4 regions of the Pseudarthrobacter sp. R1 genome follow, and region 1 is predicted to be linked to each of the others. Evidence: riboswitches for the same ligand, from Rfam matches in the RefSeq annotation. Region 1 holds a riboswitch; each other region holds the start of a gene.
The links. A riboswitch is a leader RNA that binds a small molecule or an ion and turns the genes downstream of it on or off. The one in region 1 is predicted to bind cyclic di-AMP.
Positions count from the first base shown of each region.

Region 2: linked by a shared signal. The riboswitch ahead of M8J71_RS06530 (NlpC/P60 family protein) and the one ahead of M8J71_RS02770 (hypothetical protein) in region 1 are both predicted to bind cyclic di-AMP.
Region 3: linked by a shared signal. The riboswitch ahead of M8J71_RS17215 (C40 family peptidase) and the one ahead of M8J71_RS02770 (hypothetical protein) in region 1 are both predicted to bind cyclic di-AMP.
Region 4: linked by a shared signal. The riboswitch ahead of M8J71_RS00265 (M23 family metallopeptidase) and the one ahead of M8J71_RS02770 (hypothetical protein) in region 1 are both predicted to bind cyclic di-AMP.

Region 1 covers NZ_JAMKFI010000002.1:177,860-180,053, forward strand. Annotated here, with positions in the region: gene M8J71_RS02770 (hypothetical protein) at 69-806, opposite strand; cyclic di-AMP (ydaO/yuaA leader) riboswitch at 812-972, opposite strand; gene M8J71_RS02775 (sensor histidine kinase) at 1,099-2,194, opposite strand, start outside.
Region 2 covers NZ_JAMKFI010000006.1:101,789-103,982, forward strand. Annotated here, with positions in the region: gene M8J71_RS06525 (dihydrofolate reductase family protein) at 1-125, shown strand, start outside; gene M8J71_RS06530 (NlpC/P60 family protein) at 308-1,093, opposite strand; cyclic di-AMP (ydaO/yuaA leader) riboswitch at 1,101-1,283, opposite strand; gene M8J71_RS06535 (AMP-binding protein) at 1,388-2,194, opposite strand, start outside.
Region 3 covers NZ_JAMKFI010000008.1:1,340,704-1,342,897, reverse strand. Annotated here, with positions in the region: gene M8J71_RS17220 (dienelactone hydrolase family protein) at 1-503, opposite strand, end outside; cyclic di-AMP (ydaO/yuaA leader) riboswitch at 810-973, shown strand; gene M8J71_RS17215 (C40 family peptidase) at 977-1,816, shown strand; gene M8J71_RS17210 (protein adenylyltransferase SelO) at 1,965-2,194, opposite strand, start outside.
Region 4 covers NZ_JAMKFI010000001.1:55,187-57,380, reverse strand. Annotated here, with positions in the region: gene M8J71_RS00270 (C40 family peptidase) at 1-206, opposite strand, end outside; cyclic di-AMP (ydaO/yuaA leader) riboswitch at 277-459, opposite strand; gene M8J71_RS00265 (M23 family metallopeptidase) at 588-1,409, opposite strand; cyclic di-AMP (ydaO/yuaA leader) riboswitch at 1,420-1,631, opposite strand; gene M8J71_RS00260 (metal-dependent transcriptional regulator) at 1,778-2,194, opposite strand, start outside.

The DNA.
Region 1 (2,194 bases):
GGACCCAGACGTGCGCGGCTGTTTAAAACGCCGCCCGCGTGTTGCAGTTCCGGATGTGCCAGGACTGCTTAGTACCAGTTATTCGACAGGTGGAAGTTCAGCGCACCACACGGGGACTGGTAACGCTCCTGGATGTAATTCAGGCCCCAGTTGATCTGCGTGCGGTAGTTGGTGAGGTAGTCCGGGCCGGCGCTGGCCATCTTCTCGGCGGGCAGGGACTGCACGATGCCGTAGGCGCCGCTGCTCGGGTTGGTGGCCGTGGTGGTCCAGTCCGATTCCTTGTCCCACAGGGTTACCAGGCACTGCATCTGGTCAGGAGCCCAGCCGTAGTTCGCCAGCTGGCCAGCGGCGTACGCCTGGGCGCCGGCGGGATCGTTGACCGCGACGACGGGTGCAGGCTCGGGCGCTGGAGCCGGAGCGGGCTCAGGGGCAGGAGCAGGTGCAGGGGCAGGAGCAGGCTCAGGAGCGGGTGCCGGTGCAGGTTCGGGAGCCGGCGCAGGGGCGGGCTCGGCCGCCTGCGGGGCTACAGCTATCTCCGGAGCGGCGGGCTCAGGCGCGGGATTGGAGGTAATCTCGCTCTTCTCGATGCTGAGGTTCGACTGCGCCTGGGCGGCCTGCGTTTCAGTGGCCGCTACACGGATGCTTGTTTCTGTAGCCTGTCCCGCAGCTCCCACTCCAACGAGGAGTGCGCAGGATGCGGCAATCACGGCCGCGCGCTTGCCGAAAGAAGAGATTTTGCCGGTTTCCGGTCCAGCGTGCGGTGCGGAATCGTTTTTCGGACGTGGTTTTACCAGGTTTTTGAACATGATGGATCGCCTCTCACACCTGCGGAGTTAGCTGTCGGGTTCGGATGAGGGCATCCGGCCACACGGAAAGTTCACGTGCTGGCTTAACCCCAAGGGCAATCAGTGCCCGGGACGGTGGGTCCCCCGCCTCTGCCTATGTTCAAAGGGAATCCGGGAAGTGGCAGAGCTTGGCGTCATCCGGATATGCGGCTCGAACACGAACTGCACCCAATCGACGGTACAGGAATGCAGCGCGTAAGTCACATTTTGGTAACAGAGATCACGACGGCGGCGCGTCGCCTTGCTGCCAACCTCACCTCAAGGGGAGATGTAAGGCGAACTCTGTGCGCCCGGATTGTGATGTCACCGTTACCCTTCCGCCGTGGGCCTCCATGATGGATTCCACGATGGACAACCCGAGGCCGCTGGTGCCTTCGGCCGCTGCAGCCCCCGCCCCATCTCCCGTGCCCTTCCGGGCCGCGTCTGCGCGGGCGAAGCGCGAAAAAACATGGTCCACAAACTCCGCCGGGATCCCGCCGCCGTCGTCCGTTACCGTTATCAACGCGGCACCTCCAGCCGTCTTTCCGACGCCGGTAACAACAGTGGTGCCGGCAGGGGTGTGTTTGCGCGCGTTGGAGAGCAGGTTCATCAGCACCTGGCGCAGCTGGGAGGCGTCACCGGTGACCACCACGGGCTCATCCGGAAGTTCCAGCCGCCAGGTGTGGCCCGGTGCCATCACCTTTTCATCACTGACGCTTTCCACCACCAACTGCGTAAGGTCCACCTCGCTGAGCTTCAACGGCTGGCCCTCATCGAGCCGGGCCAGCAGCAGCAGGTCTTCCACCAAAGCGGTCATCCGCTCTGACTGGCTCTGCACACGGGCAAGGGACTTTTGGCCGTCGGGGGTGAAGGCCTCCGTCATCCTCATCAATTCGGTGTAGCCGCGGATGGCGGTCAGGGGAGTACGCAGCTCGTGCGAGGCATCGGCCACAAACTGCCGCACCTTTGTTTCGCTCATCTGCCGCGCCTGCAGCGCGCTCGCCACGTTATCCCGTCTCCTTTTCACCCCGTGACCGACGCTGCCTACTTCCGTTCCCGGATTGGAGTTCGACGGCGGCACGCGCACCGCGAGTGCCACCTCGCCGGCGTCCAGGGGAAGCTGCGAAACCCGGGTGGCAACCTCCGACAGCTGCTCAAGAGGTTTCATGGTGCGTCGGATCAGGACCGTGCCCACTAATCCGATCAAGAGCAACCCGCCAAGCGAGACGACCACAAAGGTCCACACGAGGGAGGCAAGCGTGCTTTCTTTGGCAGCGAGGGGGAGCCCGGTGACCAGGACATCACCGAAGTTCGTTTTCACCGCTACCAGCCGGTAGGCACCGTTTGAGAGGCTACGGTCCACGGGCTCC
Region 2 (2,194 bases), on a different contig from region 1:
CGGTCCTGGTGGGCGGCGGCACGCCGTTCTTCACAGCCTTGGACAACTGGGTGAACCTGAACCTGGTGGAGACCCGGAAGTTTCCCGACGGTGTGGTCATGACCAGGTATGCGACCAGGCGCTGAGTGCCCCACGAGGCGTTCACTGTGTACGGCTGGCCACACCCCGGCCGAAGGTCGGGAAGGCATGGGGCAACATAACCACGCGATACGGCGGAAATGGCAATGCTCCCACTATGCCGAGGGCATGCTGAAGGCCGGTGAGTCAATGCCCCTAAGGCATTTGACTCACCGGCCTTCAGTGGTTTCTATTTGCCTGCGCGGACGAAGGTGACGCCGCCCTTGGAGGTCATCCAGGACAGGGGGTGGACGGCGGTTTCGTTCTTGCCGTTCAGGCCGGAGCTGAGGACCTGGCCGTCACCGACGTAAATACCTACGTGGCCGGGCTGCATGACCATGTCGCCGGGCTGGGGATCGGAGACGACGGTGCCGTAGTTCATGAACTGCATCGGGCCAAGGTCACCGACCGGGATCCCTGCAGCATTCAGGGCATTTTCGACCAGTCGCGTGCAGTCCTGAATCATGCCGATCTGCGCGTAAGCGGAGGACAGCATGGTGGCGTTGATTCCGCCTGCTGCCGGGGCAGCAGCCGGAGCGGCAGCAGCGGGCGTAACGGTGACCTGGGCCTTGGCCGGCGCAACGGCCTGTGTCTTTACGGCGGTAGAAGCGGCAGGAGCGGCCGCTTTGGGGGCCTCGACGGCGACCGGCTTGGGTGCTTCCACGACGGGGGCAGGAGTGGCCTCGTCGGCGGTACGCTCGAAGGAGATCTGCACGGTGGCGTCTGCGCTGAGCGGGGTTTGCACTTGGCTGGTGACTTCGAGGTTCGATGCCGGCTCGGCTTCGCGCTGGGTTGGGGCGTCTGCTGCCTGGGCGGCGATGCCGCTGGTCAGGACGAGGCCGGAAGCGGCCGCGATGACGGCGGCCTGGCGGCCTACACCGCCGGCGTGGCCAGCGACGGATTTGGACAGGACCGCCAAAGGGCTGGTCTGGACGGGGACCGCGCGGCGGCGGCCGTGAGCTTTGCCATTGGGCATGAAAGGGCCTCTCCCACTGCCTGCGAGGTTAGCTGTCGGATTCGGATGGGAGACACCCGGCCGTGGTGATGCACGGAATGCATCAGGCACGGCTTCACCCCAAGGCCTGCCGGAAGCAGGCCGATATTGGTTTCCCCGTCTCTGCCGGACGATTTTGCGAACGGATCCCGGGCAGCGGCAGAGTTAGGCAAGTCTGCTCAGGAGTGCCGCATTCGGAGAAACGGGCACGGTTTCAGACCCTACATCACACCAGCCCCACTTGTCACATTTGCATAACGGCTTTCGGGCTGCAACCTACGTCGATCGCTCCCGTCCAACTGGACGTAGCAACGATGTGAAGCGCCGCCCCGCCCATTTGAATGCTGCCGTAGTGGGCAACCACCTGCAGAGCGCCCAGTAGCCCACCCCCAGCACGAGGGACCCGACGACGGCCAGGACCGGATTGATGGGAAGCAGCAGCGGGTAGACCAGCCAGTGGGTGAGGTAGATATACAGGGACGCCGCCGCCAGCCAGCCGGTGACCCGGCGCAGGACCGCCGGCACCGGCAGGGCGGGCACCCACACCAGCAGCAGAATGCCTGCCGCGACGGTGACATCGCGGACGGTGCTGCCGAAGAACCCCGGCAGCGTCACCAGGGTGATGACCGAGACAGTGATTCTGTGGAAGTGCGTGCGGGCCCGGGCGAGCGCCCAGCCGAGCGCAAAGAGCCAGAACACCGGCGGCGGCTTGGGCAGGCCGGGATCCACGATGTCGTACCGGCTCAGCAGCGCGATGGCCACCAGCCCCAGGGCGAAAGCGAACGGCGCACGGCGCTCCACCCGGTCAACCCAGGGCACGGCCATGAGCGCTGCCACGGCCAGCAGGATGTACACCAGCAGTTCCACAAACCAGAAATGCCACTGCGTGGTTACTTGCTCGGGCCCAACTATGGCGTTCAGCAGGAAGATATTGGCAACGCTGTAGCGGTCCGTGAGCAGGTAGGCCACGGCGATAAAAGCGGTTGAGGGCAGAACTATCCGGGCCGCCCCGCGGAGTTGGCGGCGCAGCCGCGGGAGCCGCTGGTCCGCCAACTGGAAGCGTGCGAAGTTGTAACCGGCCAC
Region 3 (2,194 bases), on a different contig from region 1:
GTCCCGCCCTCCCGGCTGAGCAGGTCAAGGGCGAGGGCGGCGTAACCCTCTTTCGCGAAGCGGCGGGCCACATCTTCGATATGGGGTGTCAGCCCGCGGTTCTCATGGCAGATCAGCACGGCAGGGCTGCGCCCTTCCTGCTCTGGCCTGGCCAGATAGGCGCTGACTGAGGTTCCGCCGGACGGAAACTGTACGGTCGCCGTCGTCATCCCTGGCGCACCCTCGGGTACGGAAAGCGGGCTCTTCGCCCCGGGCACTGCACCGGAACCGGCAGTCCCGGCGGCCGAAGAGGTTGAAGGCTCCGGGGTGGGCATGGGGTCGGTGCTCCGCGGCACCTCACTGGGCGTGCAGCCCACCAGCAGCATCGCCGCCGCGGCGGCTGCCATGCTGCCGGTGATGAACGCAACCCGCCGGGTGAAAGTCCGCTGACTCAGCGCCCCGGCACGGTAGTCGTCAAAAAATTCCTCGATCAGGTATTTCTCATACTTGCCTAGCTGGGTCACTGTGCCTCCTCGCCGGTGCCGAACATCCTCCTCCCTCCGGTTCTTCCGGGCAAGGGTTATGCGTTCACTTTTCGAATCCCTTTATCAGTTTGTGACAAAGACCACGGCCGGTTGCTCGGCGCGCCTATCTCGCGAGGTCAGAAGGATGTGGGTTATGAATCTATTCATTTGCCAAATGCGATAGGAGCACCTCGTATGTTACCCAAACGTGACAATGGGCCTGGAATCAGGTTATGGTCTTCAGGTGTCCCTCTCAGACGGGACATTCCCGTCAGTATGCCGAGCCCTGCCACTGACCCGGGATTCAATCGTTTCCAGCTGGCAGGGACGGGGGAACCAAGTTTCCGCGGCCTCATTCGAGGCCTTGGGGTTAAGTCGATAGCGCCTCCGTTCCGTTCGGAGTTGCTGCCGGCCGGGTATCTCCAACCCGAACCCGACAGCTCACCCCGCAGGCATGGGAGAGGCGATCAACCGTGTCAAAAAATTCCACCACCGCCCGTCACCGCGCGACTCCGGCCCGCTCAATCGCGCTCCAGGGCTTGGCTGTCTCAGCCAAGTCGCTTGGCCGCCCGGCGCTCGCCGTAGCCGCAGCTTCCGGCATTGCCTTCGGTGTGGGGGCTCCAGCCTATGCAGGCGTGGGCACCCCGGACACCACCGAGACCACTAACACCCAGGCTTATGCAGCGCCGGCCGCTGCAGTGGCTGCCCCTGCAGCAGCTGCAGCCAACGTGCACACCGTCGTCTCCGGCGACACCCTGGGCGCCATCTCGGCCGCCAACGGTGTAGCCCTGAATGACGTTCTGTCCGCCAACGGTCTGTCGATCGACACGATCATCTTCCCCGGCGACCGGATCCAGATCCCCGGCGCCGGCGCCGTTGCAGCTGCTCCGGCTCCCGTCAAGGCTGCTGCCGCTCCCGCTAACACCGGAATGAACATGTCCTACACCTCCACGGCGCCTGCTCCGGCTGCGGCAGCACCCGCTCCGGCTCCGGCAGCCACCGGCACCGGCACCGGCGCAGCCATCCTGGCCAATGCTTACGGCCAGGTGGGCGTCACACAGGACTGCACCGCGATGGTGGAAAAGGCCCTGCGCACCGTGGGCAAAGGCGTTGGCGACCTGGCCCCCACTCAATTCTTCCAGTACGGCTCCACTGTGGCCACCCCCGCTCCCGGCGACCTGGTGATCACCCCCACCCACGTGGGCGTCTACGCCGGTGACGGCCAGGTGGTCAGCGGCGGCGTAAACGGTAACCAGACGCTGGTCCACTCGATCAGCTGGCTCAGCGCTCCGTCCTTCGTCCGCGTAGCGTAATCACACCACCCCGAACAGGGGCGGCAGACGGGATTGTTCCCGGCTGCCGCCCCTGTTTTGTTGCCGGGCTCCGGCAACCGGGCTTCCGGGAAGCCTGCACTTCCGCCGGCCTGCCCGCAGGTGGCGTGACTGCTTGTGCTGTGGCTGCCTACGTGCCGCAGAAGGTCTGGTAGCTGCCGAAGTCCTCCGGCGCTCCCTCGGCGTAGCGTTCGAGCCCCGGCCGCTCGTGGAACGGGCTACGGACCACGTCGAGGAGTTGGTTGAAGGGATCAAGGTTTCCCTCCGTTGCTGCGGCGAGCGCTTCCTCCACCAGGTGGTTGCGAGGTATGTAGGCGGGGTTGACCCTGTCCATCATGCCGGCGTCGGGGTGCAGGGCAC
Region 4 (2,194 bases), on a different contig from region 1:
CGTTCGAAGGAGACAGTAGCCGTGGGCGCCGCGGTGACAGCGAGGGCGCTTTGTGCCGATCCGGTTTCCGTGGAAGCGGAGACACCAGCCGTGGTGTCCGCTGCATTGGCCGGCAGGCCCATGGTCAGGATGAGGCCCGAGGCGGCTGCGATGACTGCAGCCTGGCGACCTACTGTCCCGGCATTGGCACTAACAGCCTTGGACATGGAGTCCAGGGGGTTGGTACGAACCGGTTGCGCACGGTGGCGCGCAGAATTATGGCGTGAAGACACGAAGGTAGCCTCTCCCAATGCCTACGAGGTGAGCTGTCGGATTCGGATGGGAGTCACCCGGCCGCGCGGCTTCCTGAAAAGCTTTTGCGACTTAACCCCAAGGCCTTCAAAAAAGCGAAGACCAAAATTGGTTCCCCCGCCCCTGCCAGACGATGAAATGCGAACGGACCTTGAGCGGTGGCAGAGTTAGGCAATCCGCACAAGAGCGTCAACTTCGGAAAAGTTGACGCGAGTTAGACGGTACAGCAGTTCTGTGTGAATGTCACATTCAGGTCACGGCAGGTCAAGACTATTCGATAGCTCACCGTCACTTGACTAAAGCCAGCCGGTTGGGTCAACAACTTCGCCGTTGACCTGGACCTCAAAGTGGAGGTGGCAGCCGGTGGAGGCTCCTGTGGTCCCGCTGAGGGCCACAACGTCCCCGCGGGACACTGTCTGCCCCTCCTTCACGCTGAAGGACGACAGGTGGTTGTAGGTGGTTTCCAGGCCGTTGCCGTGATCCACCACGACGCGGTTGCCGCCACCATACTGGTGCCACCCAGCGAAAGTGACGGTTCCGGTGGCCGCGGCCAGAACGGAAGTGCCGCACTGGGCCACATAGTCCTGTCCGCGGTGGAAGTCACCGGATCCTCCGGTGATCGGGCTGACCCGGTAGCCGAACGGTGAAGCAGTACTCAAAGCGGCGAGCGGCGCACCAAGACTTCCGGCGGAAGCGGCGCGGGTGATGGCGCCGGCGGACTGGGCACTGAGCAGCTGTTTCAGCTTGCCGTCCGGGTCCGCCTGGGTAACCACAGCAGAGCGGCTGAAGTCAATCTGGGCGCCCGCTTCCGCCGAAACCTGCGGCTGGGGCGCAACAGCGGACGCGGCGACAGGAGTGGATCCGGATGCGTCCGTGGCCATTACTGGACTGGTGGCCGGCACGGTCACGGTGAGCACCAGTCCGGTGGCGGCCAGGGCGATACCGGCCTTTTGGCCGATGCCGCTGGCAGCCGCGAACTCAGTGATTTGGCGGAAGGGACCCCGACGGCGGCGCGCATCACGGTGCGGATCGCGGGGGCGTTCCGAGGTGATGACTTCGACAACGCGCGGTGTCGAAGCAGGGACCGCCGCGCGGCGGCGTCCCCTGGAATTCTGCATGGTCAAGAAGGGTTCCTCTCTGGAAAGCCTGCGAAGTTAGCTGTCGGATTCGGGTCAGAGAGTTCAAAGACCCGGTCCGCCGTAAGCAAGCTTCGGCACAGAGATATCCCCGGAGGAATCCTTCACTGGAAGAGGCTTGCTGCTGACGGACTTCACCCCAAGGCAGACCCCCGCTGCCGCTTGTGGTTCCCCCGCCTCTGCCAGTTACGACTCGTGCTCCTGATCCGCTGGCAGAGCTCGGCTCCAGATCAGGTAACGCTTTAATATCAACGCTTGGTTCAACTATAGATGCTTAAGCCCGAAAGTAACAATTCCGTTATCTTTGCGTAACGCACTTCACGCGGGGTATGGCGCCGGCTCTTTGCTCTCTAGCGGATCGCCACGAACACGTGCGCGGCAACCTCCGGGGGCAGCTCCAGCGCACCCTCGATTCCCGGAACCCGGACCGAGATGTAGTCGCCCACCCGCTCCAGCGACACAGCCGCACCCGGCCGGATGCCGCCTTCATCAAGCTGGGAGAGCAGTTCAGGCTCTACCTGGATGGGCTCGGCGAGCCGGCTGATGGTCACCACCGAGGCAGGACCGTACGACTTCATCGCCTCCAAAAGGCTAATGGCGCCGTCCGCAAAACCCATTGACGGCACGCCGCCCAGGGCAGCAAGACCCGGGATCGGATTCCCGTACGGGGACTCGGTGGGATGGTTCAGCAGTTCATAGATGCGCCGTTCCACCCGCTCGCTCATAACGTGCTCCCAGCGGCAGGCTTCGTCGTGGACATAGGCCCA